Regions from separate parts of the Granulosicoccus sp. 3-233 genome, predicted to be linked through region 1. Evidence: predicted binding sites of a transcription regulator. Region 1 holds the regulator's gene; each other region holds the start of a gene.

What was found. Region 1 encodes sigma-54, which starts transcription at its own class of promoters, with help from an activator protein. Its sites were predicted from a motif close to TGGCANGNTNCNTGCTT; they were not measured.
Region 2: a site for sigma-54 is predicted at 2,963-2,979, ahead of ACUNV4_RS05775 (amino acid ABC transporter substrate-binding protein). Genes of this name have one in related genera too.
Region 3: a site for sigma-54 is predicted at 5,881-5,897, ahead of ACUNV4_RS15210 (TOBE domain-containing protein). Genes of this name have one in related genera too.

Annotation. Positions count from the first base shown of each region.
Region 1 is NZ_JBQYLE010000001.1:165,992-176,891, forward strand. It holds gene rapZ (RNase adapter RapZ) at 1-313, opposite strand, end outside; gene hprK (HPr(Ser) kinase/phosphatase) at 317-1,348, opposite strand; gene ACUNV4_RS00765 (PTS sugar transporter subunit IIA) at 1,348-1,932, opposite strand; gene hpf (ribosome hibernation-promoting factor, HPF/YfiA family) at 2,059-2,376, opposite strand; gene ACUNV4_RS00775 (RNA polymerase factor sigma-54) at 2,605-4,122, opposite strand; gene lptB (LPS export ABC transporter ATP-binding protein) at 4,365-5,126, opposite strand; gene lptA (lipopolysaccharide transport periplasmic protein LptA) at 5,123-5,671, opposite strand; gene lptC (LPS export ABC transporter periplasmic protein LptC) at 5,668-6,243, opposite strand; gene ACUNV4_RS00795 (KpsF/GutQ family sugar-phosphate isomerase) at 6,248-7,249, opposite strand; gene ACUNV4_RS00800 (MlaA family lipoprotein) at 7,253-8,176, opposite strand; gene ACUNV4_RS00805 (ABC transporter ATP-binding protein) at 8,365-9,222, shown strand; gene mlaE (lipid asymmetry maintenance ABC transporter permease subunit MlaE) at 9,219-9,992, shown strand; gene mlaD (outer membrane lipid asymmetry maintenance protein MlaD) at 10,014-10,478, shown strand; gene ACUNV4_RS00820 (MlaC/ttg2D family ABC transporter substrate-binding protein) at 10,570-10,900, shown strand, end outside.
Region 2 is NZ_JBQYLE010000002.1:173,080-183,979, forward strand. It holds gene rsgA (ribosome small subunit-dependent GTPase A) at 1-612, shown strand, start outside; gene ACUNV4_RS05770 (sugar-binding protein) at 792-2,447, shown strand; gene ACUNV4_RS05775 (amino acid ABC transporter substrate-binding protein) at 3,151-4,182, shown strand; gene ACUNV4_RS05780 (ABC transporter permease subunit) at 4,245-5,375, shown strand; gene ACUNV4_RS05785 (amino acid ABC transporter permease) at 5,411-6,460, shown strand; gene ACUNV4_RS05790 (VOC family protein) at 6,525-7,160, opposite strand; gene metC (cystathionine beta-lyase) at 7,144-8,370, opposite strand; gene ACUNV4_RS05800 (molybdopterin-dependent oxidoreductase) at 8,468-10,780, shown strand; gene ACUNV4_RS05805 (IclR family transcriptional regulator) at 10,845-10,900, shown strand, end outside.
Region 3 is NZ_JBQYLE010000005.1:239,388-250,287, reverse strand. It holds gene ACUNV4_RS15240 (aldehyde dehydrogenase family protein) at 1-52, shown strand, start outside; gene ACUNV4_RS15235 (ribokinase) at 102-1,046, shown strand; gene ACUNV4_RS15230 (carbohydrate ABC transporter permease) at 1,046-1,921, shown strand; gene ACUNV4_RS15225 (carbohydrate ABC transporter permease) at 1,918-2,946, shown strand; gene ACUNV4_RS15220 (extracellular solute-binding protein) at 2,974-4,422, shown strand; gene ACUNV4_RS15215 (ABC transporter ATP-binding protein) at 4,528-5,613, shown strand; gene ACUNV4_RS15210 (TOBE domain-containing protein) at 5,626-5,835, opposite strand; gene ACUNV4_RS15205 (FadR/GntR family transcriptional regulator) at 6,086-6,835, shown strand; gene ACUNV4_RS15200 (ABC transporter substrate-binding protein) at 7,054-8,118, shown strand; gene ACUNV4_RS15195 (ATP-binding cassette domain-containing protein) at 8,120-8,935, shown strand; gene ACUNV4_RS15190 (sugar ABC transporter permease) at 8,922-10,106, shown strand; gene ACUNV4_RS15185 (hypothetical protein) at 10,127-10,588, shown strand; gene ACUNV4_RS15180 (GMC family oxidoreductase) at 10,617-10,900, shown strand, end outside.

The sequences.
Region 1 (10,900 bases):
CGGAAAAGCGCGTCACCAGGCGGGTGCGGTCGGTGTCCAGAAACAGCACCTCGACCTGCATGTCCTTGCGGGCCCGCAGCTCGGTCAACAGTCTCAGCAGATTGTCTGCCGAGGCGCGTTCGCTGCGCATGTCGATGCCGATGGCCAGCTTGGCATACAGCTGCGAGCCGCTGGCCAGCAGTTTGTCGATGAATTCGGACAGCAGGTAGGAGGGCAGATTGTCGATGCAGTAGAAGCCTTCGTCTTCCAGGGTGTGCAGAGCCACACTCTTGCCGGATCCTGACAGACCAGTGACTATGGTCAGGCGTGTCATGGTTCAGTTCTCCGTATCGGTACTGACGTCGGTGCCCGACTTGGGGCGTGGGCTGGGACGGCGCTTGCTCTGATGGGCGGCGATTGCCAGCGCTCGTTCCTGTTTGCTGACCAGATCCCTGGAGGCGCTGTAACCGCCGGCGCGCAATATCTGGTCGCGTATCGCGGCTTCGACCAGCACGGCCATGTTGCGTCCGGGAGCTACCGGTATCGTGCGTTTGGGTACCTTGACGCCCAGGACGACGCGAGTGCCGGACGGCTCGCTGATGCGATCACCGGCAATGGCCGCCAGATCCTTGTTGAAATCCTCGCCACTGACCGGCTTCAGGTGCACGATACAGCGCAGGATCTTGCGCGAGCGCGTATGTGCATCCCCGTACATCAGGGCGATGTTGAGCACACCGAGACCGCGTACTTCCAGAAAATCCTGCAGCAGGGGCGGGCACTGGCATTCGAGCGTCCCGGGCGCTATGCGGGTGAACTCCGGGGCGTCGTCCGCCACCAGGATGTGACCTCGACTGATCAGCTCCAGAGCCAGTTCGCTCTTGCCGACACTGGCATCCCCGGTGATCAGTACCCCGGTACCATGCACATCCATCATCACCCCGTGAATGATCTCGCGTTCGGCCAGCAGTTGAGTCAGCAGAAAGCGCATGCGGCTGTGCAACTGGCTGTAGTCTGCCGCCGAGCTCAGCAGGGCGATGTTCTCGCGTTCAGCCAGTTCGATGATGCTTTCGGGCGCCTGCAGCGAGTTGGAGACCACGATCACGTCGCAGGTGTTGGGCAGGGAATACTCGAAACGGCTGGCGTCGAGCACCGAGGCCTCGCTGAACAGGCGGACTTCGGCAGCGCCCAGCAACTGGATACGGTTGGGGCTGTTGAAATTGAGTGGGCCGAGCAGGCGAGGGCGGTCTACCGGGCCGGCGTCACGCGTCAGCATGCGCGAATGGGCGGCATGTCCGGCGGTCCAGGTCAGATCCAGATCCTTGTTCAGTGCCTGTACCGCCTCGCCAACGGTCAGCTGCCGGTAAGACATCAGGTGGAGACGGGCTGCAGGGACGTCAGGTGTTCGTAGAGTGCGTCTGGATCGTCGAAACCGCGCAGCGTGTCACGCAGTTCGGCGTCACTGAAACGTCGCGCCATCTGCGCCAGGATCTGCAGGTGTTCATCATTGCAATGTTCGGGAACCAGCAGACCGAACACGAGATCGACGGGTTGACCATCGACCGATTCGTAGTCGACGCCTTTTTCCAGCGTCACGAAGGCCGCAATGGGCTCCTCGATACTGGCCAGACGGCTGTGGGGCAGGCCGACACCGTGTCCCAGTCCGGTACTGCCCAGTCGTTCGCGGCTGATCAGCGCGTCCAGTATCTGCATGTCGCTGAGGGTATCCGCCGACTCCGCGGCCTTGTCGCTCTGTTTGCGTGACTTCCTGACCTTGCGGGGGCTGCTCTTTTCCTCGCCGCCTTCGGCGTCGTCGTCATTGACATCGTCTGTGGCATTTCTTGCCCGGAGAGACTCGCCCAGCAGTTCGGCCAGCGTCTGCAATGTGCGTTTCTTGCTCTGAATGCTGCAATGACAGCGTATGCGCTCGGGATCGAGCAGATCGGATAAATCCATGGGTGTAGAAGATTTGGCCACACTTTCAATGCTCGAAGACCCTGCCGATGATGTCGGACAGAGTCTTCGAGGGCTGCGAAAGCGCTATTGTGCGCTCTCGCTGTCAGGATTAAAAGTGTCAGGCCACTATTCGGGAACAGGGTCGCCTGTGCGGCGGTGCGCCTTGAGCTTTTCCTTGTGCCGGATCAGTTGACGATCCAGTTTGTCTGTCAGCAGATCGATGGCCGCGTACATGTCGGGCTCGGTGGTGTCTGCATACAGCTGCGTACCGGAAACCTTGATGGTTGCCTCGGCCTTCTGGCGTGATTTTTCTTCCACGGTAAGAATCACGTGGACTCCGAAAACGTTGTCGGAGTGTCTCTGGAGGCGTTCCATCTTGTCAGTCACATAGTTTCGCATCGAAGCGGTAACGTCGACGTGGTGACCGGTTACGGTTAAGTTCATGGGCATCTCCTGATGTTCAACAAAAGGTTCAACGATGAAGAGCGAGGGTCCGCGAAGGACCTCGCGGCAAGTAGGGACACATTGCGCGTCCCATATCTGTTCTATGGTCGATGGGGGGCAGACCCAATAGCTGGCCACGCTCTGTTGCGAATGTTTCTTCGCAGAGGGCTTGAGGCCATGTCAGGGTGTGCTTTTTCTGCATAAATCGTTTCAGTTCAATCGCTTGCGTTAGTTCGATGGCGGAATGGCCATGGATTCACGATACTTGGCAACGGTGCGTCGCGCAACCTGTATTCCTTCCTCGACTAACGTACTGGCTATCTTGCTGTCGGAAAGTGGCTTCGTGCAATCCTCGGCGGCTATGAATTTCTTGATCATGGCGCGAATGGCCGTGGCCGAGCATTCACCGCCATTGGCTGTGGATACATGGCTGGAGAAGAAGTACTTGAACTCGAAAATGCCGCGCGGGGTATGGATGTACTTGTGCGTGGTGACTCGCGAGATGGTGGATTCGTGCAGGCTCAGTTGCTCGGCGATGTCGCGCAGCACCAGCGGCTTCATGGCTTCATCGCCATATTCCAGAAAGCTGCGCTGGCGTTCGACGATGGCCGTGGCGACGCGTAACAGGGTTTCGTTGCGGCTCTGCAGGCTCTTGATGAACCAGCGAGCCTCCTGCAGATGGTTGCGCATGAAGTTGTTGTCTTCGCTCTTGTCGGCACGTTTGACCATGCCGGCATACAGGGCATTGATGCCCAGCCGGGGAGCGATGTCGGGGTTCAGCTCGACGCGCCAGACGCCCTTGATCTTCTTCACGAACACATCCGGCACGATGTACTGGTCATGATCATTCACCAGCTGCCGACCCGGGCGCGGGTTCAGACTGCGGATCAGTGTGATGGCTTCCTGCAGCACGTCGTCGTTGATCTTGAACAGACGACGCAGACGGGCGAAATCGTGGGCGGCGAGCAGGTCGAGGTGATCCTTGACGATGCCCATGGCGAGGGTGCGCAGCTCGGATACGGGTAGCTGGCTGAGCTGGATGCCCATGCATTCGCTGGCGTCACGAGCCGCACAGCCGGGTGGGTCCAGGTGCTGAACCAGATGCAGTACGGTCTCGAATTCGTCGAGTACATACATTTGGTCGACATCGGTGATGTCGCGGTTCAGACCGTCGAGCAGGACCTCGACGTCATCGATCAGGTAACCGTTGTTGTCCACGGCATCGATGATGGTTTCGGCAATTTCCTGATCCCGTTCGGACAGCGGGGCGAAGCGTATCTGTTCGTTCAGATGATCCTGAATGCTGGCCACGCCGGCGTTGTGAAACTCGGTGAAATCGCGGGATTCACCATCGCTGCCGGACGTGCCACTGCTGGAAGGCACCGCGGAATCGTAGATATCATCCCAGGCGCTGTCCACCGGAAGGTCTTCTGGCAGAACATCATCGGAGCTCTGCATGTTCTCGCCCACCAGCTCGGTTTCACCGGCAGCCTGCTTCTGTTCGGCGGCCGCGGTTTCCGCCTCACGGTTGGCTTCGCGTGTCTCGCGTGATTCATTGGCGAGATCCGCTTCACGGGGTTCGGAGCCTTCGTCTTCCTGCATCTCCAGCATGGGATTGCTTTCCAGAGCCGTCTGGATTTCCGTCTGCAGTTCGAGCGTGGACAGTTGTAACAGTTTGATTGCCTGCTGCAATTGAGGAGTCATGGCCAGGGACTGGCCCATCTTTATTTGCAGTGACTGTTTCATCGAATACGCGTCCGGTAAAAGGTGTCTGTAGTGAAAAACTACCAGCTGGATAGCAATTAACGCAATTTTCCCGCCGGTTGCGATACCGGCAGGGAAAACTTAAATGACAAATTGGTAATGTTTCATTTTCAAGACGTATTCTGCTGTTATTACAGGTAGATAGCGGCGGCGCACCACCTCAACTGATGGAAAAGCGGCATGAGTCATGACAACCGGCTGCGGTGTTGTGAAGCCAATCGCGCTCAGATCTGGAAGTTGTCACCCAGATACACCGATCGCACTTCCCGGTTTGCCAGCACGGTGTCCGGCGTGCCTTCGGCGATCAGCTTGCCGTGGCTGAGAATGTACGCTCGATCGCAGATGCCCAGTGTTTCGCGCACATTGTGATCCGTGATCAGCACGCCGATATTGCGTTCCTTCAGGTGGGTGATGATGCGCTGGATGTCGAGAATGGAAATGGGATCAACACCGGCAAACGGTTCATCGAGCAGAATGAAACCGGGGTCGGCAGACAGGGCCCGGGCTATTTCGACGCGGCGTCGTTCACCACCGGAAAGGCTGATGCCGAGGCTGTCCCTGATATGCGATATCTGCAGTTCCTCGAGCAGGGCTTCGAGCCGGTCATGGCGGGTTTCACGGTTCAGCTCCGGACGGGTTTCCAGAATGGCCATGATGTTCTGCGAGACGGTCAGTTGCCGGAACACGGAGGCTTCCTGCGGCAGATAACCGACACCCTTGCGGGCCCGGGCATGCATCGGAAAACGCGTGATGTCCTCGCCATCGAGCATGATCTGTCCCTGGTCAGGTCTGACCAGGCCCACCACCATGTAGAAGCAGGTGGTCTTGCCCGCGCCGTTGGGGCCCAGCAGACCGACCACATCGCCACTGTTCACGGACAGGGAGACGCCCTCGAGAATGCGGCGTTTCTTGTAGGCCTTGTGCAGGTCTCTGGCTTCGAGGGTCCGGAGGGCGGGAGGCTTGTCGAGCGCGTCTTGCCGGGTCACTGATCAGCGCCTGTGGGTGGTTGGATCTGGATGCTCACACGGCCTTCACTGGGGCCGCCTTCGGCACTGACTTTCTGGGTTCTGGCATTGAAGGTGATGCGTTCACTGACCAGTTCCTGACGCGGTTGGCTCAGAGTGGCCGTGCCTTCGAGAATCAGCGTGCCTGCCAGCGCATCATAGGTAATCTTCTGCGCCTCGCCGCTCATCAGCTCACCAGCCTCGTTCTGTTGCTCGAAACGGATCGGCGAGCCGGTGCCGGTGATGGCACTCAATGCGTTGTTTTTCAGTTCTATGGCAATCCGGTCGGCGGCAATGCGCATGGTGCCCTGGCTGATCTCGACATTACCGGTGAGAATCTGTGTGCCGGCCTTCTCATCGAACTCGGACTTGTCGGCGCGCACATCGATGGGCTGTTCCAGGTCGGATTCGCGCGCAAGACTCGGTGTCGCCTGCCACAGCGTGCCCAACAGCAGGCACATGGCCACTGCCTGCTGCCAGTGCTTGCCCGACTGGCGGCGCTTGTCGGATTGATTGTCAGTGTTCACGGGCCCGGTACCTCGTAGCGTCCGATGACGTCGGAAAGCAGGGTGAGCTTACCCTGATCAATGGCGGATTTCAGGCCATTGGCCTGCAGTCGCCAGGTGGGAGCACTGATCTCGATTCTTGCCTCGGTGCTCACTTCATTGGATTCGGTGGCAACCGTCAGGGTGCTGGTACGAATCGTCAGCGGGTCTGCAGTCTCTGCCTGTCGTTTGACGATGACATTGCCTTGCAGGGTGAACAGGTCAGGATCGGTATCGAACAGGCCACTGTCCGATTCGATCTGCCACTGCGCGCCTTCCCGGTGCAATTCGACCCGTGGTGAGGTGATTTCGGAGCGATCATCATGGGGATAGTGCGCCAGGGTGTCGCCTCTTACCGTGTACTCGATCTGACCGTTGGCATCGTATTTACGCGACTGGAAATCGGCCATGTAGTAGTCCGATCGCGTCTCGCGCATGTCGATGGTCTCTTCCACGACGAAGATTTCCGGTTCCTCGACATGATCGACCACAACGACGACGATGATCAGCAAAGGCAGCAACAGCCAGTATCGGGACAGTAGACGTGCAAGCATCGGCTCAGACAACTCCTGCGGCCAGCAAGGCATGCATGGTCACGACACCCTGCAGTCGTCGCCCATCGACCACCGGCAACGAGGTGATACGCAGCCTCTGCATCAGCGCCACGGCGTCGACTGCCAGTGATGTGTCGCTGATGGTGGCCGGGTCGGCAGTCATGACCGTACCGATGCTCGCGCTGTGAATGTCCACGCCGCGCTCGAGTGCGCGTCGCAGATCACCATCGGTGAAGATGCCGCAAAGCCGATCGAGCTCGTCGAGAACGGTGACCATGCCCAGTCCTCTGGAGCTGATTTCCATCAGTGCCGTCATCAGTGTTTCGCCTTGCCGGATGCTTGGACTGACATCCCTGCCCACCATGACATCGCTGACCCGCAACAGCAGACGCCTGCCCAGACGCCCGCCCGGGTGTGAGCGGGCGAAGTCCTGTTCGGTAAAGCCTCGTTCTCCCAGCAGGGCGATGGCCAGCGCGTCGCCGAAGGCCAGGGCTGCGGTGGTGCTGGCCGTGGGGGCCAGCCCCAGAGGACAGGCTTCGCGTTCGACGCGGGTGTCCAGAACGACGGTCGAGGCCCTGGCCAGGGGGGACTCCGGTTCGCCGCAGAGGCTGATCAGGGGCACGCCCATCTGGCGAATGCCGGGAATCAGTGTCAGCAACTCGCTGGAGCTGCCGGAATAGGACAGCGCCACGAGCACATCGTCGTCACGCAGCATGCCCAGATCGCCATGGCTGGCCTCGGCGGCGTGCACGAAGAAGGCAGGGCTGCCGGTGCTGGCGAATGTGGCAGCCAGTTTGGCCCCGATATGTCCCGATTTTCCGATGCCGCAGACCACGATCCGTCCGCGACAGGCAATCAGCAACTCGCAGGCCTGCACGAAGCGATCATCGAGGCGTTCTTCGAGCCGCGCCACGGCCTGCGCCTCGATGCGGATGACCGAGCGGCCGAGATCGAGCAGGGATGCGGGGTCGGGGCGCCGGGGCGGCGCTGAGTCTTGCGCGGCCATCGTTCAGTCGGTCAGCGACCCGGCGTCGGTAGCCTCGTCAGCCTTGTCCAGCGCATCGAGGCGATCCAGTTCATCGAGTTCGTCCAGTTCGTCGGCGTTGTCCAGCGCATCGAGGCGATCCAGTTCATCGAGTTCGTCCAGTTCGTCGGCGTTGTCCAGCGCATCCAGTTGGTCCAGCTCGTCCAGTTCATCCAGATCGTCAAGGCCATCGTCGGCGGTGCCGATTCGCACCTCACGCTTGCCATCCCAGGTGGCCGTGCGATGTTGTTGCACCCAGAAATCACGCAACAACAGGTAGGGGTCCAGCGCGGCCGTGTCAAGCAGATTGCCGGCCGACAGCAGGCGAGCCCGCAGGGCAACGACTTCCAGTGCCGTCAGACTGTAGCTGGTGGCGTTGTCATCGACGACATGACGCTGTATGTCGGTGGTGTAGAACTCGGAGACCAGGCCGGCGCTGGAGCGGGCGTTGTTGGGGCCAAGCAGCGGCAGCATCACGAACGGGCCTTCACCCAGGCCCCAGACGCCAAAGGTCTGTCCGAACGATTCATTGTGCTTCACCATGCCCGCCGGGGTGGCAAAATCCATGATGCCCAGTACACCGGCGGTGGAGTTGTACAGAAACCGGCCGGTATCGCTGCCGGCCTGACGGAACTTGCCCTGCAGCAGGTCATTGGCGATGACCGTGATGTCGTCAAGGTTACTGAAGAAGTTGCCGATACCCACTTCAACCGGGTCAGGCACTACATATCTGTAGCCTCTGGCCACCGGCTTGAGTATGGCGTTGTCCAGGGTCGTGTTGAAGCGATAGATCTTGCGGTTGATGTCTTCGTAGGGGTCGTACACCGGTCCGGTTGGCGGATTGCTGGCGCAAGCGGAGAGGGTCAGCATGGCCAGCAGGGTCACAAGAGGGCGGATGATTGTCGGCATTGCTGAAGTGTCAGAGTATCAAGAGATGGGAAGGGCGTGACCACGGTATTGTAGCCGACGCTGAGATTTCGATCGAAAAGCGGCGCGTTCAGTGTTTCGAGAACTAACCGTTTGACCAATCTTGCAATTCAAGAAGCAGACCTGAGTATGTCAAGCAAACTGTTACAATCTGACCGATCCGATTTCCGATGAGTTCCCCCGAAAAGATGTCAGATGATGGAACCACGCTGGTCCAGATCCGCGACTTGCACTTTTCCAGAGGTAGCAAGCCGATCTTCCGGGGACTGGATATCGACATTCCGCGCGGCAAGGTAACGACCATCATCGGTCCCAGTGGCACCGGCAAGACAACCCTGCTGAAGATGATCGGCGGCCAGCTGAAGCCTTCGCAGGGCAGCATTCACGTCGATGGGCAGCACGTGGGCAAGCTGCGGCGCGCCGAATTGTACGAGTTGCGCAAACGGCTGGGCATGCTGTTCCAGTCAGGTGCTCTGCTGACCGATCTGAGCGTATTCGAAAATGTGGCCTACCCGCTACGCGAACATACCGATCTGCCCGAGTCGCTGATCTCTCACCTGGTGCTGATGCGGCTGCATGCCGTGGGTCTGCGCGGTGCGCGGGATCTGTCACCCTCGGAACTGTCAGGAGGAATGGCGAGGCGTGCTGCGCTGGCCAGAGCTCTGGTGTTCGACCCCATGATGATCATGTATGACGAACCCTTTACCGGGCAGGACCCCATTTCCATGGGGGTCTTGCTGGAACTGATAAAGACCGTCAACGAAGCCTTGGGACTGACCAGTCTGATGGTATCGCACGATCTGAAGGAGGCGCTGTCCATCTCGGACTATGCCGTCATCATTTCCGAAGGGGTTGTGGTCGAGGCCGGCTCGCCGGAGCAGCTGGAGTCGTCCGAATCCGACTGGGTACAGCAGTTCCTGCAAGGTCAGCCGGATGGCCCGGTGCCGTTTCAGGTGGCCGCACCCGATTATGAGACCGATCTGATGGGCAAGCCCGGTGCCGGCTCGCAAGCCGAGGTGTCCCGATGATCGATTTCCTGCAACGCTTCGGGCGCACCTGGATCAACATGGTGGAGCGCCTCGGGCGCGCCACGCTGTTCCTGCTCAACATGCTGGGAGCACTGGGCTCTCTGTTCACGCGACCCTCTCTGCTGGTCAGGCAGCTTCATGCCTCCGGTGTCATGACGCTGTCCATCGTGCTGGTCTCGGGACTGTTCGTCGGCATGGTGCTGGCACTGCAGGCCTACAACACACTGATCGACTTCGGTCAGGAAAATCGTGTCGGCACCCTGGTGGCGCTGACGCTGGTTCGAGAGCTGGGTCCCGTGGTCACGGGCTTGCTGTTTGCCGGTCGGGCAGGATCGGCGATGACCGCCGAAATCGGTCTGATGAAAGCCACCGAACAGCTGTCCGGTCTCGAAATGATGGCGGTGGACCCCTACAAGCGGGTGTTTGCGCCACGATTTCTGGCGGGTTTTCTGGCCTTGCCCATGCTGGCGGCCATGTTCAGCGCTGTCGGAGTCATCGGTGGTCACCTGATTGGCGTCGAGGTGCTCGGTGTGGATGCGAGCGCCTACTGGTCCCAGATGCAGAATGCCACCAGTTTCTACAGCGACGTCGGCAACGGACTGGTCAAGGGGCTGGTGTTCGGATTTGTCGTTTCCTGGATTGCCATCTTCGAAGGGGCGGATTGCATCCCCACGTCCGAAGGTGTGAGCAGTGCCACCACCCGCACGGTGGTGTATTCGTCCCTGGCCATACTGGGTCTGGACTTCCTGCTCACAGCGGTCATGTTCTAGTCAAATATCAAGAGATCTCCAATGAATTCACGTGCAATCGAAGTGCTGGTAGGAGTGTTCATGCTCCTGTTTTTCGGTGCCATGTTCATACTGGCCATGAAGGTGAGTAACCTGACCAGCCTGACCAGCAGTGAGGGTTACACCCTGGTGGCGAAGTTCGAGAACGTGGGCGGGCTCAAGCCCCGGGCCTCCGTGGCCGCCAGTGGCGTAAAGGTGGGCGAGGTGGAAGCGATCAGCTACGACCCTGAAACCTTTGAGGCCAGTGTGACTCTGAGCATCGACGAGACCTTCAGCGATACCTTTCCGACTGATACCACAGCCAGCATCTACACCGCAGGTCTGCTGGGTGAGCAGTACATCGGATTGGATCCGGGAGCCGAGATAGACATGTTGCAGGATTCCGACGAGATTACACTCACGCAATCCGCAATCGTGCTGGAAAGGCTCATTGGTCAGGTACTGTTCAGTCGTTCAGGAGGAAGCTAGGCCCCGTGGTCCTGTTACCCGGGTGTCATCATTCTTCCAGGTACTCGACCGGCCGGCATTCGCACTACACAGACAAGGGAAGACGCAAGGCATGATCAAAAGAATCAGGATTTTTCTGGCAGCAATTGCACTGACAGTTGCCGGTGGCATCACCCAGGCTCAGGCTGCCGATCACCCGGCCCAGAAAATGGTTGTCAATGCCATTACTGCGATGCTGGATGTGCTCAAGAACGACGGCGACAGGATGAAGGCCGATCCCGACTACCTGCAAGCCAAGGTGGACGAGCTGATCGTGCCTCATCTGGATTTCGATACCATGACGAAGCTGGCTGTCGGCAAGTTCTGGCGGCGGGCGGATGCCGCACAGCAGACCGAACTGGTCAAGGAATTCAAGACACTGTTGCTCAACACCTATACCGGTG
Region 2 (10,900 bases), on a different contig from region 1:
AAGGCGGACCTGACGCAAGATTCCAGGGATTATGTCGATCGAGCGCTGCGTGTCAGCGAGTGTGTGCCCATCGAACGGGTCAACGCACTGGATGGTGATTCTCTGGAAAACCTGAAATCATGGACAAGCAGAGGCTCGACGATCGCGCTGGCCGGTTCCTCTGGCGTCGGCAAGTCCACACTGCTCAACTCGTTGGCCGGGCGGACGCTGGCACAAACTGCGGCAATCCGCGAACAGGATGCCAAAGGCCGGCACACAACCACTTACCGAGAACTGCATATTCTGCCGTCAGGCGGATTGATGCTGGATTTACCGGGTATCCGTGAAGTCAGGCTTGCTGAGGTCGGCGATGCGGTAAGGGACGTCTTCGAGGATATCGAAGCCTTGTCGCTGCAATGTCGGTTTTCCAATTGCCGGCATCACGACGAGCCCGGCTGTGCGGTTCGGCTGGCAATCAGCAGTGGTCAGCTGGATGAACGACGACTGAGAAATTACGAGAAGCTGGCTCGGGAAGACGCCAGGAACTCGGCAACTCTGGCAGAACAGCGACAGCAGGACAAGGCCTTCGGCAAGATGGTCAAGCAGCACATGGCCATCAAGAAGCGTCGTTGAGTATCGCTGTGTGCCGTCGTCAATGATGCTATTGCAGGGTATTGGCTAACAGACACTGGACTGATGCCGCAAGTGTGAATATTACGCACTCGGCGAGGTGATTGTTGCCAGAATGCAAGCAAGCGTTCACCGCATACTGTGACAACAGTCATCAGGCGGCAATCCGCCATGGAAATTCAATGAACGCATCAGCGACATCATATCGGTATCAAGGCAAGCCTTTTTCCAGGACTCTTCTGGCAACCGCCATTTCGCTCTCGGTGGCCTCACTGGTGGCCTGTGGCGGATCATCGGATTCTGGCGGCAATGGCGCTGATCCGGGGTTTCTGCCACTGGATGACGATTCGAATCTGCGGCCGCTCGATGTGTCTTTCTCGATTCCCGAGCGGCTGAAGCAGATCGGTGTCGCACTCACTGCAACCGTGACGGCCGGTGGAACGGGGCAGAACATGGAAGAACTTGACGGCACCTTCGAGTCGACCCTCGGTCTGCCCGGAGATCAGCAGTTGCAGGTGTATGTCGGGGTTCGCCGTGCAGAGGACGATCTGTTGCTGGCGGCAGCCGACACCACTGCGTGGTTGGGGGACGAAGGCAGCACGATCAGTTTGCCCGAACAGTTGTTCAGCTATGCCTTCGATCAGGACGGTGATGGCGTAGACAATATCGTGGAGATCGAGCGTGGCACGTCGCCCACCAGTCTCAGTCTGGATTTCGACGCCGATGGCCTGCCGGACGACAGTGATCGTGATGATGACAACGATGGTGTTGCCGATGAGTTCGATGCGTTTCCGTTCAACGGCCAGGAGTTCGAGGATACGGATAACGATGGCATTGGCAATCGCTCGGATCGTGACGACGACAATGATGGTGTGCCGGATGAAAACGATGCCTTTCCGACTGACGCCAGCGAAACGCGGGATACGGATGCAGACGGCATCGGTGACAACATGGACACGGATGCCGATGGAAATGGCATAGAAGACGATCAGGAAGACTCGGATTACGACGGGGTGCCGGATCCGATAGATCTGTTCCCGAACGACTACTACGAATCAGCGGACGCTGATGGCGACGGAATTGGTGATAACGCCGACCCCGACGACAACAACGACGGTATCCATGACTACAGAGAGGGCTCGCAGATCATCGTGCCCTATGTCGACAATGCCAGCATCAACGTCGATGGTCGTTGGGAAACCGGCTACCAGAACAATCAGTACTACGACGAATGGGGCAAGGCCGTAGACAATGATACTTACGGTTACAGCCTGAGACTGGGAAATCTGCAGGTTGACAATACGGGGCGCTATGGACAATACAGCTACTCCAGCAACTACTTCGAGATGATGCATGATGGTGAGTATCTGTACGTGAAGATCACCATTGGTGACGAAGAGCTGGATGACTGGTTCAACGATTCCGTCGACATGTGGGATGATGACTCCGTGGAATTGTATTTCGACGTCGGTTACGACCAGGCAGAAGCCTTCGGCGATGACGACTTCCAGCGATTGTTCCGGTTCCGCGACGATGTGGCAGATCCAACCATCGATGGCTACTATTCGGCAGCTGGCATGGAGACGGAACACGTGACCAGTTATCGTCACGAGAACAATGCAAGCTCGGTCTATCAGCAACTCTATGAGATTCGAGTCAAGCTCTCGTCCATCGGTCTTGTACCGGGCGACACCTTCGGCCTGGAGGTTGCGGTCAATACCGATAACGATGGTGGTGATCGTGATGTGAAGTGGGGATGGTGGGCTCCGATCGGCACGGATGAGGCTTGGCAGAATCCCTCTGTCTTCGGCAAGGCGAAACTGCAACCGAGCGACTGAGACTTCATCGACAGCTACTGCCTTCTGGCAGTAGCTGTTCTGTTTGGGGGTGGCAGGGTCTTTCTCTACAAGCAACAAAGGACAGGCAACAGGCAGTAGTACAAATTGAAGTAGGCAGTAAGTAATAGTGAAAGACCTCGTTTCATCGCTTGCCACGAATCCCGGCATTCTTTACAACGAGTAACGAAGCTTCCCGGCAATGGCGCTGCCGGCAGAGCAATCAACGGATAGTACGGTTCTGGTTCTCTTGAGCAGACAACCCGATGCTCGTGGCGGCTCCACGCGTCGTAGGCAGCATGATTCCATGGCCGAAGGACTGTACCACCACGTGACTGGACCGTGGTGATGATCGGAGTGCCCTTTCATGGTGCGCACGATATTTCGGTAGCTACCGATTACCCACCTCGGGAATCCTGTCGACAGGTCAGGCATCAAGCGCCATGCGTCGAATCCGGTGCGTACTGCACCAATAGACATCCAACCGTGCTCGGACCGTTTGCGGTCGTGTTTTCGCATGGCACTGACTTTTCTTCGTATGCATAAAAATAGTGCATGTCTGGCGTGCATTGCAGTTCGCCGGATGTATACCGGCGCGCGCGCATCTGCGTGATCCGTGAATCAGTGTTGACATCCGTTTGGAAAAACTGTCATTCTATATGTCAGCACTTGCGTGCCATATAACGGAACAACTGATGAGGACACTATGTTTATGAAACTGACCGGCCTTACCGCGCTTGCTCTGGCGCTCCCCCTGTTTGCGAACGCTGCCGAACCAGGTCCAACCGTGCAGAAGATTCAGGATCGAGGAACCATGTTGTGCTCTGGTCACAACGGGAGCTATTTCGGCTTTGTCGAGGTCAACGACAAGAACGAATGGAAGGGTCTTGATATCGACATCTGTCGTGCGATGACCACAGCCATACTGGGAGACCCTGACAAGGCGCAGATTGTCCCCTTGAGCTGGGCGCAACGTTTTCCGGCCTTGCAGTCGGGTGATGTGGATATCATCATCAAGGCAACTGGCTGGACAATGGGGCGTGACACCGAGCTGGGCCTGCAATTCAGTCTGCCGTATTTCTTTGGTGGCACTCAGCTGATGGCGCACGGGGATCTGGGTGTCACCGATGCCAGCGGTCTGGACGGTGGCACCATCTGTGTCGAGGCTGGAACCACCATCGAGCGTATTACCGCTGACTATCTGCAGACGCTCGGGGTTGAACATGAGATGGTGTCTTATGAAAAGGCGGCCGAGTTGCGCGCCGCCTACCTGGCCAATCGCTGCGATGCGTTCGCCGGTTGGGGCCCGAACCTCGCAGTGCTTCGTGCAACCGAGATCGATGATCCCGATGCGCACATCATTCTCAGTGATCAACTGTCGAGTGAGCCCATTGCTGCGGCGATGCGACAGGGCGATGAAGCTTTCGTGGACATGACCAACTGGACCCTTGCAGCGCTGCTGCTGGCGGAGGAGTATGGGGTCACACAGGCCAACGTCGAGGAAATGGCTGCGGCACCGCCAAGCCCCACGGTTGGCCGTTTGCTGGGCAGTACGCCGGGCATCGGTGAACGACTCGGACTCCGGGAGACCTGGGCGAAGGAGATGATTGCAGCGGTTGGCAACTTTGCCGAGATCTACGATCGAAACCTGGGTGAAGGCTCTCCCTACAAACTTGATCGTGGTCTGAACAATCTTTGGAGTCATGGCGGTGTGCTTTACGCACCGGTACTGGACTAGAGACGTCGATTCGGCAGGGCTACCGATTCGGGTAGCCCGACCCACAGGAGGCTTTGATTGCCATGAAAAAATCAATGTTTTCGCGTGTTCGGCAGCGTAGTCTCCTGATTCAGGGACTGTTGCTTGTCGGCACTCTGGTTCTCGTCTGGTCGGCACTGGGCAATGCCCGAGGCAATCTTGAAGCTCTGGGAATTACCAGCGGCTTCGCCTTTCTGGATCGGGCAACGGGTTGGGCGTATTCGTTCTCGCTGATTCCTCGTTCCATCGATGACAGCTATGCGCGAACTCTTTCAATCGGATTCATGAACACGCTGTTTGTCGGGTTCATCAGTATTCTTCTTTCCACTGTCATTGGATTCGCCATAGGCAGTTTGCGCAGCTCCCGTCGATTGGGATTTCAGGTGCTGGCTACCCTGTATGTACAGGTTTTCCGCAATATCCCGCTCATACTGCAACTGGTTTTCTGGTACTCGGTTCTGATTCATCTTCCGGGGCCTCGAGGGGCCTATACGGTCATGGATGCTGTGTTTCTGTCCAATCGCGGCTTGCTGCTGCCGACACTCAATATTCCGGTCTGGTTGACAATCAGCCTCGCGGGGGTGTCCCTGGCATTGGGCTTTGTGTTGTTGAACAGAAAGATGGCGATATTACGTGGCATCATGATCTGGGTGTCGAGCACGATATTCTTGTTCGTTATCGCCAGTATTCTCACAACCCCGGAAGGCGACACCTTCATATCGTTACCCGAGCTCAAGGGGCTGCGATTTCGTGGGGGACTGACCATTTCGGTGGAGCTGGTCGCGATGATCGTGGCCATAGTGTTGTACGGCTCGGCCTACATCGCCGAGGTGGTTCGCGGTGGTCTGGAGCGAGTGCCGGGGTCTCTGGTTGAAGCGGGCAAGGCTTTGGGACTCAGTCAGAGGGTCATCCTGTCGGACATCAAGATGCCGATTGCCTTGCGAAGCATTGTTCCGCCTCTGGGCAATCAGTGGATCTTCATCATGAAGGCGACCACCATCGGTGTGGCTATCGGGTTCAGTGACCTGTTCATGCTGGTGTCCACCTCCATCACTCAGTCAGGGCAAACCCTGGAACTGATCGCGATCCTCATGGGAGGGTTTCTATTGGTCAACTTCAGTCTGGCGCAGTTCGTCAATTGGCTGAATCAGCATATAGCGCTGAAATCCCACTGATAACCCATCACATCATCAAGCGGAGGTGATATCGGATGCAAAGGCATGTTGCGAGTTTGAAGAAACGGGCATTTGCCACTCCAGGCGATGCGCTCCTGTCGCTACTGGTCTTCGGCGCTCTTGCTCATGTGCTCTGGTTGAGCCTGGATTGGGCTGTCTTCAACGCGGTATGGAAAAAGGAGAGTGTCGAGGCCTGCGGCGAGACTGCGGGAGCCTGCTGGTCGGTCATCGATGCGCGACACAGGCTCATATTCTTCGGCCTGTACCCCTACGAGGAACACTGGCGGTCTGCGCTCGCCTGCCTTGTCATCATCGCAACCGTTGTCTTGTCATGCATCCCCTGGTCCTGGAAAACCACTCGGCTGGTCACTCTGTGGATTTCCGGCTTCGCTGCCTACTATCTCCTGATGCACGGCAGCCTGCTCGGTTTACCAACGGTCACGACTGACCAGTGGGGTGGGCTGGCACTGACCTTGTTCCTGTTTTCCAGTGTTGTATTACTGGGAATGCCGATGGGTCTCGGACTGGCGCTGATGCGACGATCCGACATGCCGATGGTGCGCCTGTTGTCATCCCTGCTCATCGATTTCATTCGTTCCCTGCCGCTGTTGACCACATTGTTCACCGCAGCGGTGGTCTTTCCGCTGCTGCTTCCCGACTGGCTGCAGGGCGACAAGATTTGGAGAGTGATATTCGCCTTCGCCCTGTTCTTTGCCTGCTACCAGGCGGAAGTGTTTCGGGGAGGGTTTCAGGCGATACCGAAGGGTCAGTTTGAAGCGGGCAAGGCCCTGGGTCTGGGCTACTGGACAATACTTTTCAGCATCATGCTGCCTCAAGTCTTCCGACAAGCGCTGCCATCAACCATCAACATGGTCGTGATCACCTTCAAGGAAACCGCCATCGTGATAATCATCGGATTTTTCGATGTGCTGGCTTCGGCCAATGCGGCATTCGGAACGGGTGAGTGGTCGCCGTATTACATGGAAGTGTATGCTTTCGTTGCGACCATCTACTGGCTGTTCATCTTCTCTCTCGGCCAGTATGGAGAGTATCTGAGCAAGCGAATGGCGGTTGCGCAGCGTTGAACCTACATCCCGGTCAGTGCGGAACGTCGCGTTGGCATGGCGACGCCACCGCACTGATTACTGTCTAGTCGATGATGACGACACCGGTGGGAGTCTGCAGTTTGAAAGCCAATCCGATATCGCCCTCGGTCGCCCGGGCCAGATGAGACACCTGCAGTGTATCAAGTACCTTGTTGATGTTCTCGAAGTCCGGGTGACTCAGGCTTACCTCGAGAAGTCGAACACCCAGATCGGCTTGTCCTGTGCTCGGGTGCGGACCGGGTGACCACTCGATGAAAGCGGGAAATACGCCCTGTTCCGGCAAGTGCCCATCCGGCGGCACGGTGAGTCGCCAGGAGCGATCGCCTCGTGTGAACGTGATGATGTCTCCCAGGTCAATCGGAGAGGCTGCGACGATCCCGTCCAGGTTGTTCGTGTTGACCACCCAGCACAGGGCACGCGGGCGCTGTGCCAGGCGAGCGGTGGTCGCCGGGTCGTCCAGAGTAAACCAGCGTGGTCTGTCGGGAGATGACGCTTGCGGATCAACGGCTATCAACTCGAAGAAGCTCTCATCACCCGACTGCATGACGCAATTGTGTGTGCCCATCAGGTCATGCTTGCCCCCCGGGCTGAGTTGTACACCCAGTGCCTCTTTCATGGCGAGCATGCCGTTTTCCAGTGAATCGGTGCCAACGGCAAAGTGGTCAATCCTGTTCAACATATGTGTCGACTTCCTGTGTTGCAGTGTCAGTTTGAGAGTTCAATAGTGGTAACGCGCTCTGCAGATCCGCCTTCAGGCTTTCGGTATCTTCAAAGCCGATGTTGAAACGAACCAGCTGTCCGGCTTCATCCCAGGCTCTGGCTGATCTCACCGGCTTGACTGGCAAGACAAGGCTTTCGAATCCGCCCCAGCTGACGCCGATGGCAAAGTGCTCCAGAGCGTTGACGAAATTGTTGACCTGGGTGTCGCTGCAAGGGTGGAATATCACGCCGAACAGGCCGGCTGCGCCAGTGCAATCGCGTTTCCAGAATCTGTGACCCGGAGAGTCTGGCAAGGCCGGGTGGAGTACGCGTTTGACCTGATCCTGCTGGTTCAGCCACCGAGCCATCTCGAGCCCGGCTTGCTGGGCAACCAGCATACGCATCTTCAATGTCCGCAAACCTCTTGACGCCAGGAAGACCTCTTGCGATCCCGTCTTGTCACCGATGGCCATGACGGTACGTCGCAGTGTTCCGTGCATGTCTGCATCCGCTGAAGCGATGACGCCCATCATGCAATCGGAATGTCCGCTGATGTATTTCGATGCGGAATACACCAGGACGTCCACGCCCAGATCCAGTGGCTGGCAGAAGACCGGGCCAGCCCAGGTGCCATCGAGCACCGTGGATACCCCAGCCTGACGTGCCACCCTGGCAATGCCCGCAATGTCCGGAAATTCGAAGGTGCCTGAGCCTGGCGCTTCAAACATGATGACGGCAGTCTCGGGACGAAGCAGTTTCCTGATACCGGCACCGGTCATCGGATCGAAATACTCGACGCTCACGTTCATTCTCGCCAATACCGAATCGCAGAATGCTCGGGTATTGCCATAGACATGATCGGCAACCAGTAAATGATCACCGGGTTTGAGCAAGGCCAGCAAGGAGAGGGAAATGGCTGCCACGCCGGAGGAGGTGAGAGTCACACCGGCAGCGTGCTCCAGTGTTGCCAGCATCCGTTCGAGTTCGAAGCTGGCCGTATTGCCATAGCGTCCGTAGTAGTTCACGCCGGTTTCGTAGCGGTGGTCGCGGGCCTGTTCGAAGGCTTCGATGGTATCGAAGACCACGGTTGAACCCAGCTCGATGGGCAGGTTCACCTGACGGCCTTGACGATGCTCGGGCCGACCAGCCTGCACCAGTGTGTTGGCAATGCATGATGTGTTTTCCGGCACGGGAATTTCCGTTGTCTGGGTTCATGTCGAGGATGACATTGTTCGTATATTGTGTCAATATTTGGAATATGCGTTTCATATATCAGAACATAAACAGATGAAGCCAATAACAGGAAGGCTGACCGCCAGCCACTGGGGGGCCGGCATCGTTACGGTCGAGAACGGACGAGTACGCTCCGTGGAGTCACATCCAGAGGATCCGAAGGGGTCGCGGATCAACGACAACATTGCCGGTAGTCTCAATGGGCGAGCACGGGTGTTGCGTCCTGCCGTCAGGCAAGGCTGGCTGGAGAATGGGCCTGGTGATACCACAGTGGAACGCGGCAGGGATCGTTTCGTCGAAGTGGGCTGGGATCAGGCTCTTGACCTGATTGCGAGTGAATTGACGCGAGTACGGCGTGAGCACGGCAATGAAGCCATCTTTGCAGGCTCCTATGGGTGGTCCAGTGCCGGTCGGTTTCATCATGCCCAGAGTCAGTTGAAACGTTTCCTGAATACTCAGGGTGGCTTTGTACGTTCTGAGGGAAACTACAGCTATAATGCAGCTCTGGTCATGATGCCGTACATCGTCGGTCCCTATCGGCAGCATGTGGCACAGTCCACGCGCTGGACCGTCATCGCGGCACATTCCCGTCTGGTTGTACTGTTTGGCGGTCTGGCCGAGCGTAATACTCAGGTCAGCGATGGTGGAGTATCCCGGCACAGGGCGGCCGAAAATCTGATCGCCTGTGCCAGGGCCGGGGTCCGATTTGTCAATCTCAGTCCCTTGCGCACCGACTGCATGCAGGAGCTCGATGCACAATGGCTGCCACCCAGGCCGGGTTCGGATACAGCGATCATGCTGGGCCTGGCCCACACCCTGTATTCGGAAGGCTTGCACGATGCAGACTTCATCGAGCGCTATACGGTCGGTTTCGGGAAATTCCTGCGCTACCTGAATGGCGACGATGATGGCGAGGTCAAGTCAGCGGAATGGGCGGCGCGGATCAGTGGTCTGGAGGCAGTACAGATCCGGGAACTGGCCCGCGAAATGGCCAGCAAGCGCACCATGATCAGCACGGCAGCCGGCGTGCAGCGAACCGACCATGGCGAACAGGTGTTGTGGATGACGGTCACACTCGCTGCCATGCTGGGGCAGATCGGTTTGCCCGGAGGTGGTTACACCATCGGCTACGGCGTCAACGCCAATATCGGTAACACAGAAAGGCTGTTTCGCTGGTCCACTCTACCGCAGGGTCGTAACCCTGTTGATGCGTTCATTCCGGTGGCGATGATCAGCGAGATGCTGCTCAAGCCCGGTGAGCAATACCCCTATGATGGTCAACTGCGAACCTTTCCGAACATCAAGATGGTCTGGTGGGCCGGCGGCAATCCGTTTCATCATCACCAGGACTTGAATCGCCTGCACCGGGCATTTCAGCAACCGGAAACGGTTATCGTCAATGAATTCAACTGGACCGCCACGGCGCGTCATGCTGATATCGTGCTTCCTGTGGCAGCTGCTCAGGAGCGCTGTGATTTCGGCGCAGGCAAATCCGACGACGCGCTGATTCCCATGCCGGCGCATGCAGATCCTGCGGGTCAGGCGCGGATCGAATACGACATCTATTGCGATCTGGCCGAACGTCTGGACAGTCTGACTGCATTTTCCGAAGGCCGTGATGCCGATCAGTGGCTTCGGCTGCTATGGGAGCAGACGCGTGATACGGCGCAAAAGGCGCGTGTTTCCCTGCCTGATTGGGACACTTTCATTGCAGGAGATATGTTGCGCATTCCGGATCCCTCTCCCGATCAGGTGTTTCTGGCAGATTATCGTGCTGATCCGGAGCTCAATCCCTTGCCAACACCCAGCGGCAAGATCGAGCTGTACTCCGATGCCATCGAGGGTTTTGCATTGTCTGACTGTCGCGGCCATGCCTCGTGGTTTGAAACCAGAGATCAGCAACGTTCGGGGCATGAGCGATTTCCCTTGTTTCTACTGTCCGGTCAACCCGCGACTCGCTTGCACAGTCAGCTCGATAATGGAGCGTACAGCAAGCAGCACAAGATCAGACAACGGGAGCCGGTGTTGGTACATCCGTTGGATGCCGCAAGCCGTCAGTTGCAGGATGGCGATGTGGTGGAGTTGTACAATGACCGTGGCCGTTGTCTGGCCGGCGTCAGAGTCACCGATGAAGTGCGGCAGGGCTGCATCTTTCTATGGACAGGGGCTTGGCACGATCCCGACTATGATGCCCCGGACAGCCGTGATCGGCACGGTAATCCCAACGTACTGACCCACGATGAGCGTACCTCCTCACTGGCGCAGGGGCCTGCGGCACATTCCACACAAGTACAGATGCGACGATTCGACGAGACGTTGCCGGTTGTCACCGTGCATGAGCCGCCGATATTCTCAAGCTTGACCTGAACTGTGTCGCCAGGCTGTCGATTTCTGTATATTCGATGCTCTTTGCAATAGCATTTGATGTGGCATGGCTGACGAGAAGAATGAGACAAAGGTCGACTCGACCTTGTCGAAGGGTCTGGC
Region 3 (10,900 bases), on a different contig from region 1:
TCTGAACCGGGCAACGGATATCAAGAATATCTGGGTTCCCTACGGAGAATAGACAGCCGTGCAAGTGGCATTGAAGGCAGATATCAGCAAGAGGTGGGGCAATGCGTGAGCAAACGGGAGTATCCGTACTGGGGATCTTTGTCGCGGACACGGCCTACCAGGCCTCCCGCATGCCGAGCATCGGCGAAACGCTGACGGGAAGCGGCTTCTCGATGGGACCCGGTGGCAAGGGTTCGAACCAGGCTGTGGCCGCAGCTCGTGCTGGTGCCGTCACCCGCTTCATCAGCAAGCTTGGCGATGACACCTTCGGCAAGCTGGCACTGGATACCTATCGTGAAGTCGGTGTCATTCCCGAACTGGACATCATGGCGGATTTTCCGACTGGCGCAGCTTTCATTTTCGTCAATGACACCACGGGGGAGAATGCCATCATCGTCTACCCGGGGTCCGGTGGCACGATAACGGCGCAGGATGTCGAGCAACGGCGCAGTGTCATCGAATCATCGAAAGTCTTTGTCACGCAGCTCGAACAACCCGTTGAGGCCGCTGTGCGCGGTCTGGAAATCGCTCGCAATGCGGGTGTCACGACGTTGTTCAATCCGGCGCCTGCCGAGCCATTCCCCGAGCAGATGCTGACACTGTGCGATTTCATCATCCCCAATGAGACTGAAACAAGGGACATTGTCGGCTTCCCGGTCACCACGATCGATGAGGCCAGAGCCGCCGCAGTCGAGTTACGCAAGCGTGGAGCCGGGGGCGCCCTGATCACTCTGGGGGAGAAGGGGGTCTATGTGCTCACGGATGAAGTCGATGCGCATGTGCCCGCGATGTGCAATGCGCCAGTGATTGATACCAGTGGTGCCGGAGATGCATTTGTCGGTGGTTTCTCGGCGGCTCTGGCATCTGGAGAAGCGGTGCTGGAGGCGGTGCGCTTCGGTTGTGCTACTGCAGGAGTTTCCGTCACCCGGCGTGGTACTGCGCCATCGATGCCCGACCGGCAGGAGGTACAGACCTTGCTGGATCATGTTGCAGGTGCTGTCAGCTGATGACTCGCGAAGATCCCGTCAAGCATTTCTTCCTGTGGCCAGCCGTGCTGATCGTGCTGGTCATGGCCATTTTTCCGTTGATCTATTCGCTTGCGAACAGCTTCATGAGTCTGCGGCTGATTCCACCCAGACCAGCGCGTTTCGTCGGACTGGAAAACTATGCCGATCTGATGGTGGACGATCGTTTCTGGCAGGTGGTCAGCACCACAAGTTTCATTGCCTTTACCTCGGTGACCTTGCAGTTTGTCATCGGTTTTGCCATAGCGCTGTCGTTGGTCAAGCGTGTGCCGGGCGCCGATTTCTTCCGTGTCAGTTTCCTGTTGCCCATGCTGGTTGCACCGGTAGCGGTAGCGCTGGTTGCTCGACAGATACTGAACCCGACCATGGGACCGCTGAATCAGCTGACCAGCTTTTTCGGTTTTTCCAATCTGCCGTTCCTGACGGAAACCAAGTGGGCACTGGGATCACTGATCGTGGTGGAGATCTGGCAATGGACACCGCTGGTGATCCTGCTGCTGCTGGCCGGGCTGCAGAGTCTGCCGGAAGATGTCTATGAGGCAGCCGAGCTGGAGAACGCCAGCGCCTGGCAGCAATTCTGGGGTATTACCTTTCCATTGATGCTGCCCATGTCGGCAGCGGTCTATTTCATCCGGATCGTGGAGAGTTTCAAGATCATCGACACGGTCTTCGTCATGACCGGAGGTGGGCCTGGTGTATCCACCGAAACACTGACATTGTATGCCTACCAGGAAGGCTTCAAGAAATTCAATCTGGGGTATACCTCGGCTCTGTCGTTCATGTTTCTGGCGGTGGTTCTGATCATCAGTCTGGTGTATCTGGCGATACTCAAGCCCCATCTGGAGAAGTACAAATGAGCGTAAGGGACCTGAAGGGCAGCAAACGCTACTGGGTGCTGTTCGCCTGCCTCATCTGGCTGGTATTCACCCTGTTTCCACTCTACTGGGTGGCCATTACCTCGCTCAAATCTCCGGTTGATGTGGTTGGCGGGCCGACCTACATCCCCTTCGTCGATTTTCAGCCCACGCTCAAAGCCTGGAGGGAGCTGTTCAGTGGCGCGCGAGGAGGGTTCTTTTCAACGTTCTGGGCTTCCACCATCGTCGGTCTGTCGGCATCCGTGATTGCCACTCTGATCGGTAGCATGGCCGCCTATGCGCTGGTCCGGTTTCCGTTCAAGGTACGACTGGCCAGTGGCATCGGATTCTTCATCGTTGCCATGGGAGGCTATCTGCTGGGTAGAGAGGTCTTCGGGGTCAATCCTGCAATGGCTTCGATTGTGGCATTCTGTATCGCGCTGGCCTTGTCGATCTTTCTCAACCGTTTTGCGCTGCCAGGACCGGTTCTGGGCAATGACGACATCATTTTCTGGTTTGTCAGTCAGCGCCTGTTTCCACCAATCGTTGTCGCCTTTGCCCTGTTTCTGCTGTACACCGAAATGGGGAAGCTGGGTTTCAAGATGACGGATACCTATTTCGGGCTGACACTGGCCTACATCGCTTTCTCGCTGCCCATTGTGGTCTGGTTGATGCGCGATTTCATCGCCATCCTGCCGGTGGATGTGGAAGAGGCGGCATTGGTGGAGAACGTACCATCGTGGCGCATTTTCTTCGGCATCGTCCTGCCGATGGCGCGGCCCGGCCTGATAGCAACTTTCGTGATTACGCTGGCGTTCGTCTGGAACGAGTTTCTGTTTGCTCTCTTCCTGACCAACTCCAAGTGGCAAACCCTGCCAATTCTCGTTGCCGGGCAGAACAGCCAGCGCGGTGACGAGTGGTGGGCCATTTCGGCGGCCGCTCTGGTGGCCATCATCCCGATGGTCATCATTGCGGGACTACTCGGACGCCTGATGCGCTCCGGGTTGACTATCGGCGCAGTCAAATAAGACAAGCTTTACCCTGAGGAGAAAACCATGAAGAAAGTGTTGAAGCAGACGTCCCTGGCAGTTGCTGCCGTGTTGGCAGCTCCGGCTGTCTGGGCCGAGTGTTCGCCGGATTTTTCCGGTGTCGAGATCACGGCTACCACCCAGACAGGTCCCTATATTGCTTCGGCCCTGCAAAATGCAGCGAAAGGCTGGGAGGCTCAGACTTGTGGTACCGTCAAGGTGGTCGAGTTCCCATGGTCGGAGCTGTATCCGAAGATCGTCACCACGCTGGCATCGGGGGATGATGCATTCGACGTGATTGCCTTTGCCCCGGCCTGGGCACCGGATTTTACGCCCTATCTGTCGGAAATGCCGGCAAGTTACCAAGAGGGTGAAGACTGGCAGGACATCGCTCCCGTTTATCGCGAATCTCTGATGGTCTGGAACGGCAAGGTCCTGTCACAGACCATGGACGGCGACGTTCATACCTATACGTATCGTATCGACCTGTTCGAAGACGAGGCCAACAAGGCCAGGTTCAAGGAAAAGTACGGCTATGATCTGGCCATTCCCACAACCTGGACAGAGTATCTGGACATTGCTGAATATTTTCAGGACAACGTCGACGGTGTCTGGGGCACTGCCGAAGCCTTCCGCCGGGGTGGTCAGCAATTCTGGTTCCTGTTCAGCCATGCGGCTGCCTATACCAGTCACCCTGATCACCCGGGATCGATGTTCTTCGATCCTGACACCATGGATGCCCAGATCAACAATCCGGGCTGGGTGAAGGGCCTGGAAGAGTATATTCGTGCCTCTGAACTGGCTCCACCCAGCGCCCTGAATTTCTCCTTCGGAGAAGTCAATGCCGCATTTGCAGGCGGGCAGGTTGCCCAGTCCATCGGTTGGGGTGATACCGGCGTCATTGCTGCCGATCCCGAGCAATCCAAGGTGGCGGGTAATGTCGGTTCCGCGGTGCTTCCCAGTGCCAGGGAGGTCTATAACTACAAGACGGGTGAGTGGGACAAGTTCGATGAAGTGCTGAACACGCCTTTCATGGCATTCGGCGGTTGGCAGGCAGCCGTGCCCGAGATGTCCGGCAAGAAGGACGCAGCCTGGGACTTCATTTCGTACCTGTCCAGTCCTGAAGTATCCGGAGAGGCGACAGTGACTGGCGGTACAGGCGTCAACCCATACCGGATTTCTCACACCACCAACATGGAACGCTGGGCCAGCATTTTCTCCGAGCGCGAAGCAACGGAATATCTGGGCGCACAGCAGGCATCGGTCACGGCCGACAATGTTGCCTTGGACATGCGACTGCCAGCGTATTTTTCCTATACGGAAATTCTGGAGATCGAACTGTCAAAGGCCTTGTCCGGGGATGTCACTCCCCAGGAAGCGCTGGATACCGTTGCAGCGGGCTGGAACGAGCTGACGGATGATCTGGGTCGGGAAGAGCAACTGGCAGCCTATCGGGCTTCCATGGGACTCAACTGATCCGGATTCGTTTCCATCAAGTGAAGACTGCTCTTTCGGGGTCATGCCCGGAGGAGCAGTTCTGAGACTGGCGATAGCCGAGTACGGCTGAATGAACACGTAGAAATGGCCACAATAAACATCGAGAATGTCACCAAGTCGTTTGGCGAAGTGGAAGTGATTCCCGCGCTTGACCTGCAAGTCGCCGATGGCGAATTCGTCGTGCTGGTCGGACCATCAGGTTGCGGCAAGACCACGACGCTGCGAATGATTGCAGGGCTGGAAACCGCCACAAGCGGAACTGTCAGCATCGGTCCGCGAGATGTGACTCATCTACGACCGGGCTTGCGCAATTGCGCCATGGTCTTTCAGTCCTATGCGCTGTTTCCTCACATGACAGTCGGTGAGAACATCACTTATGGCATGAAGGTTCGTGGAGAGGGCAAGCGGAAAGCCGCTGCAGCGATGAAGGAGGCATCCCGCATTCTCAATCTGGACGAGTATCTGGATCGCAAGCCTGCCGAGTTATCGGGTGGGCAACGTCAGCGAGTGGCTATCGGCCGGGCGCTGGTTCGCGATCCGGACGTTTTTCTGTTCGACGAACCCCTGTCGAACCTGGATGCCAAATTGCGTATCGAGATGCGCACCGAAATCAAGCAATTGCATCGACGACTCAAGAGCACCATCGTGTACGTCACACACGATCAGGTAGAGGCGATGACCATGGCTGACCGGGTGGTAGTGATGCAGGGTGGCGTCATAGAGCAGGCCGCTGATCCCATCACGCTGTACGAACGACCACGAAATCTGTTTGTGGCATCGTTCATTGGTGCTCCCAGCATGAATATGCTGGCAGGACAGATTGCCATGGAAGATGAGCAGCCTGTGTTTGTCAGCAACAGCGGCTTCCGTGTTCCGGCACCTGCCCATCTGGCCAGCGTTGCCGGCGAAGCGATGGTTCTGGGTATTCGTCCTGAGCATACCGGTGAGGATTCAACCCTGGGACCTTGCATCAATGCGTCGGTTATCGAAATGGAACCTCTCGGCCCGCATACCCTGCTGATAGGAAAGGTGGGGGACGAGAGGTTCACCGCGCAGATGCCAGCCAGCAACAAGTCGCAACCGGACGACATCGTCGAGGTGTATCTGGATCGCAGCAAGATGCATTTCTTTCGTGCTTCAGATGGGCTGGCACTGCGCGAGTCGGACTAGACCAGCCGGGTTTCAGTCCACAGCCACCATCACATCGGATGCCTTGACGATGGCGTAGGCCGTTGCGCCTTCCGTGAGTCCAAGATCGGCCACCGCGGCATTGGTGATCATGGAAGTGATGACGGCGCCATTGCCGACATCAATGCGTACCGTGCTGTTGACAGCACCTTTTTCGATGGCGATGACAGTGCCCTTGAGTTGATTGCGTGCGCTGAGTTTCATGCCTGGTAACTCCGATAGATGCAAGAGAGAGTGAAAATTCCGGGCGAACTTTTAACATGCCAATGCCGACTCAGGCAAGATTTTGCTGGTTCCTGGGGCGCAAAGAGTGCGACAGCTCCCGTTGGCGTTACCTTGAGCCATTCAAGGCAAGGAGGAGCATTGGTGAGTGATTACCGGTGGTTTCCCGGCGATCGTGGAAAAAGGAAAAGAAAAGTCTGGACAAGCCAAACATCAGATGTTTGAATAAGGCATGTCTGAATTACTCTACTACGATCTGAAAGGTGCTTCGGGCGTTGCCCCCGGATTGGCGACGCAGATCTGTCGCGAGATCGGCCGACGAATCGTGGCAGGCTCTCCGTCTGCGGGCGAGCTGATCAGCGATGAGACCACATTCGCCGAACGCTTTGGCGTGAGCAAGTCCGTCATTCGTGAAGCCATCAAATTGCTGGTCGGCAAGGGATTGGTTGAGGTCAAACGTGGAAGTGGCACGCGAGTCAGGGATCGTTCCAACTGGATGTTGTTCGACGACGATGTACTTGCCTGGCATCAATCGGCCAAGCCAAGCCCGGACTTCCTGCGTCAGTTGATGGACATACGCCTGGTGATCGAACCCAAGGCTGCATCCTGGGCTGCCAGCGTTGGAACGCCGGATAGCCATGCCGCGATCGAAGCCGCTCAGCTGAGAATGGAGCAGGAAAAGCGCGCCGTAGAAGACTTCGTGATGGCTGATGCCTTTTTTCATCGGGCCATTCTGCATGCCGCGAATAACGAATTCCTGCGCTCGATGGAAGGTGTCATCTTTTCCGCCTTGCTGACGTCCATCCGGCTGACCAATGATGATCCTCGCAAGAACGAGGATTCCATCCCATTTCACCGAGAGGTATGCGATGCCATTCTTGCACGCGATGCCGCTCTGGCAGAACAGAAGATGTCGACCTTGCTGACAGATGCCCACCAGCGTATGACGCGGGCGGTAAGCGACTATGGCAATACCGATTGATTGAATGAAGGCCGGCATCGATCGGCCACAGCGGTGATGCTCTTGTGCCAGCCGCTCTCTGAGTAATGCCCGGACTCGACCGGTGGGTGAGCCCGGTCCACAAGCAACCCTGGATTTTCGGCCTGGGCCTCCCCGTGCCCGCAGGAAAGTACCTGGAGTTGTTACCACCAACACCGCGACGCAGTGTTGCGTCATCAATATCATGAGGAGCGAAACAGATGATTTTCAATGAATGCAGACGTGCTGTGAGTATCGCCATGGCCTCGCTGATGCTGGCCGGGGCAGGTGCAGCCAACGCTGAAGACATGGTGGCCCTGCTGCTGCCCGAGAACGTGAATCCGCGTTGGGAAAGCCAGGATGCCATGTTCTTCAAGGAATCCATGGCGAAGCTGTCACCTAGTGTCAGAGTTGAAGTATTCAACGCCAACAACGACACTACAGCGCAACAGCGTCAGGCCGAGCAGGCATTGACACAAGGTGCAAAAGTGCTGGTGGTCATTTCGATAGACGGAGAGAGTTCGGCAATCATTGCGGACAGTGCCGCCGAAGCAGGCGTGCCGACCATTGCCTATGATCGCCTGATAAACTCGGAAAACAACGCAGTCTGGATCCAGGCTGATCTGGTCGGTATGGGCTACGACCAGGCCATGCATGTCATCGACAACACGGAGGACGGAGACACACTTGTCATGTTGAAAGGCTCTCCAACCGACCCGGGTGCTCACGATATCTACAAGGGCCAGGTCAAGGCGCTGCAACCGTTGTACGACAGTGGCAAACGAGTGCTTGGCTATGAGAACTGGACACAGGGTTGGGATCCTGCCATAGCCCGTCGTTCGATGGATCAGGCCCTGACTCAACTGAACAACGAGGTACAGGGTGTCGTGTCATCCAATGACGGTAATGCCGGTGCAGCGATCGCATCCATGGAAGAGCAGGGAATGGCCGGAACTGTGCCGGTATCCGGACTTGATTGCACCGTGCAGGCACTACAGTTGATGTTGCTGGGCAAGCAGACCCAGTGCGGCTGGAGGCCTCTGTCCGAAATGGCGCACGCCGCCGCCGAAGTCACCATACGCATGCTTGAAGGTAAGGATTTCTCGGACCTGGCGACAGAGACCGTGACGGTCGGCATGGGGGCCGAGGTGCCGTTCGTGCCTGTCGGTTCCTATTCGGCGGTAGGTGAAGAAGGTGTTGGCTACGTGATCGAGCATGATTCCTCGGTCAGCAAGGAAATGGTCTGCGAAGGTGTTGCCGCAGAAACAGATTTCTGCGCGAGCTGAAATGAGTTCTACAGCAGCAGTGGTGGGGCATCAGTCCCCACCGGCTCACCTGCAGGTGACGGGAATCGGCAAGAGCTTTGGCGGTGTGGAAGCGCTGCGTGAAGTCGATTTCGAAGTAGCTCGGGGTGAGGTCATGGCCTTGGTCGGCGACAACGGTGCTGGCAAGTCCACCTTGATGAAGGTACTTGCCGGAGCCATTGCTGCTGATCAGGGCAGTTTCCGGATGGATGGCGAACCGGTGAGTGTCGCTACACCATTGGACGCGACTGCGCTGGGTATCCAGATTGTCTATCAGGATCTTGCGCTTTGCGAGAACCTGGATGTGTCAGCCAATCTGTCTCTGGGAGCGGAGCCCTTGAAACCGGGGTGGACGTTTCTGCCGAGGTTCCTGCGTCCAATCGATGAAATTGAGATGGAAGTCAAGGCGAAGGCTGCCATCGACAGACTGCAAGTGCGGACCTTGCGCTCAGTCAGGGCGAAGGTAGGAGGCCTGTCTGGTGGACAGCGACAGGCCATTGCCATAGCGCGAGCTGTGGGAGCGGAGAGTTCGGTGGTGCTGCTTGATGAACCAACCGCCGCTCTGGGTGTTGCACAGACCCGACAAGTACTGGATGTGGTCAAGCGTCTGCGCGATACCGGTCATGCGGTTGTCTACATTTCCCATAATCTGCGCGACATCTTCGAGGTGGCAGACCGAATTTGCGTACTCAGGCATGGCGCGAATGTCGCCACCTGGCGTACCTCGGACACCACGCCAGATGAAATCGTGGTGGCCATGACACGTGGTCTGGAGGAGGGGTCCGATGACGCGATCTGATTCAGGATTGTCTGTGGGGCAACGATTCAGACAATTACGTGAAACGCGGTTCGGCGCTTTCGTCCCTGTCATGCTGGCGCTGATTGCCATATGGATCTACTTCGGCATCGCGGAACCGGCCTTTCTGAGCCCTCGTAATTTCTATTTTCTGTTCATGCAGTCGGCCGTGGTGGGCACGCTGGCAGTAGGCATTACCCTGGTCCTGCTGTTGGGTGATATCGATCTGTCCGCAGCGGCGACCGCTGGTGTCTGTGCGGCCGTACTGGCGGTGCTGATCGTCATGGGCGTTCCGGGGCCGATTGCCTGTCTCGCGGCCATGCTCACCGGCATCGTTCTGGGCTTCGTGCAGGGGTGGCTTGTGGCTTATGTCGGTATTCCCTCATTTGTCGTGACACTGGCCGGGTTGCTGGGTTTTCAGGGGCTGATGCTGAAGATTCTGGGGGCGCAGGGTGCCGTGAACATGCGAGACCCTTTTGTGCGATCTCTGACCACCGTCAGTCTGCCTCCCATGCTTGGCTGGGCTGTGGCCATTGTGTGCATCGTCGTTTTTGCGGTGGTGGTCCTGCGGCGGCAGTCACAACGCAGGCAGCGCGGTGTCGAGTTGGAATCGGCTCTGGCGCTGTGGGGACAGATCGGATTCTTTGCCCTCATTCTGCTGGCAGTGGTCATGACACTCAACAGCTACAAGGGTGTTCCGTTACTGGTGATCCTGCTGGTGGGGCTGACCGCCTTGCTGGGCTGGATCACGACGTCAACCCCCTTCGGTCGTTCGCTGTATGCCGTTGGCGGCAATGCCGAGAGTGCCCGGCGAGTCGGCATGAACGTCAACTACATTCGCATTGCTGCGTTCGCGATCGTCGGCCTCATGGCAGCCGTTGCCGGGATTCTCGGTGCTTCGCGCTACGCCTCGGTGTCCTTCAACGCTTTCGCCGGCGGCCCCTTGCTGCTGGAGGCGATAGGCGCTGCGGTCATTGGTGGAACGTCTCTGTTTGGCGGGCGTGGCTCGGTCTGGAACGCGATTCTTGGCGCGTTGGTGATCGGTTCGCTTGGCAACGGTCTGGATCTGTCGGGTGCCAGTGCAGCGGACAAACTGATGTTCTCTGGCGCCATACTGTTGTTGGCGGTCGCCATCGATGCGCTGTCCAGAGCCGGCAGTACGCAGCAACGCTAGCAACAGGCGAGGAGACCATCATGGGACATCAGTTGAGCAATGAACTTGTCAACGTGCTCGAGCAGATCCTGGAGCTGTTGATTCCAGGCAATGTGACGGCGGCAATCGAGTCCGGAAATTCGCCGGGCGTCATGGCATTCCTGCAGCAAGCGCTGCAGGACGACGATGTGCTGTACGAACGGATTCGGACGTTGCTGACTGCGGCATCCGAACCCACGAGAACCTCTGCCAACGCATCGCAAGCTGTACTCACTGCCGATCTGTTGTGTCTGCTCGAGTCCGATCATCCTCAGGCGTTTGCCAGTCTGTTGCGGTTGACCTATATGGCGTATTACAGCCGCGCTGATGCTCGCAGACAATTGGGTCTGGGGCCCTGGCCGGTACATCCTCAGGGTTATACGGTAGCTGCGGAGTCTGCGGAGTTGCTGCAGACCCTGACCGCACCGGTCAGGGCTCGTGGTCCTTTCTATCGGCCCTGCTGAACCATCAAGCTCCACGAGGTATTCGATCATGTCCAAAGAACCGGTTGACGTTCTGATCATTGGTGCCGGCGCGTCGGGCGCCGCCATTGCCTGGTCGCTGCTCGAGACACGCATGCAGATTGTCTGTCTTGAACAGGGTGGGCGCGTTCATGACAAGGATTTCCCCAGTCGTCGCGAGGATTACGAGCTGGCCCGCTATGCAGAGTTCTCCTGTGACCCCAATGTGCGGGGCTTGCCGGAGGATTACCCGATCAACGTGGCTGACAGTTGCATAGCGCCGGTCAACTTCAATGGGGTCGGCGGTTCGACGAT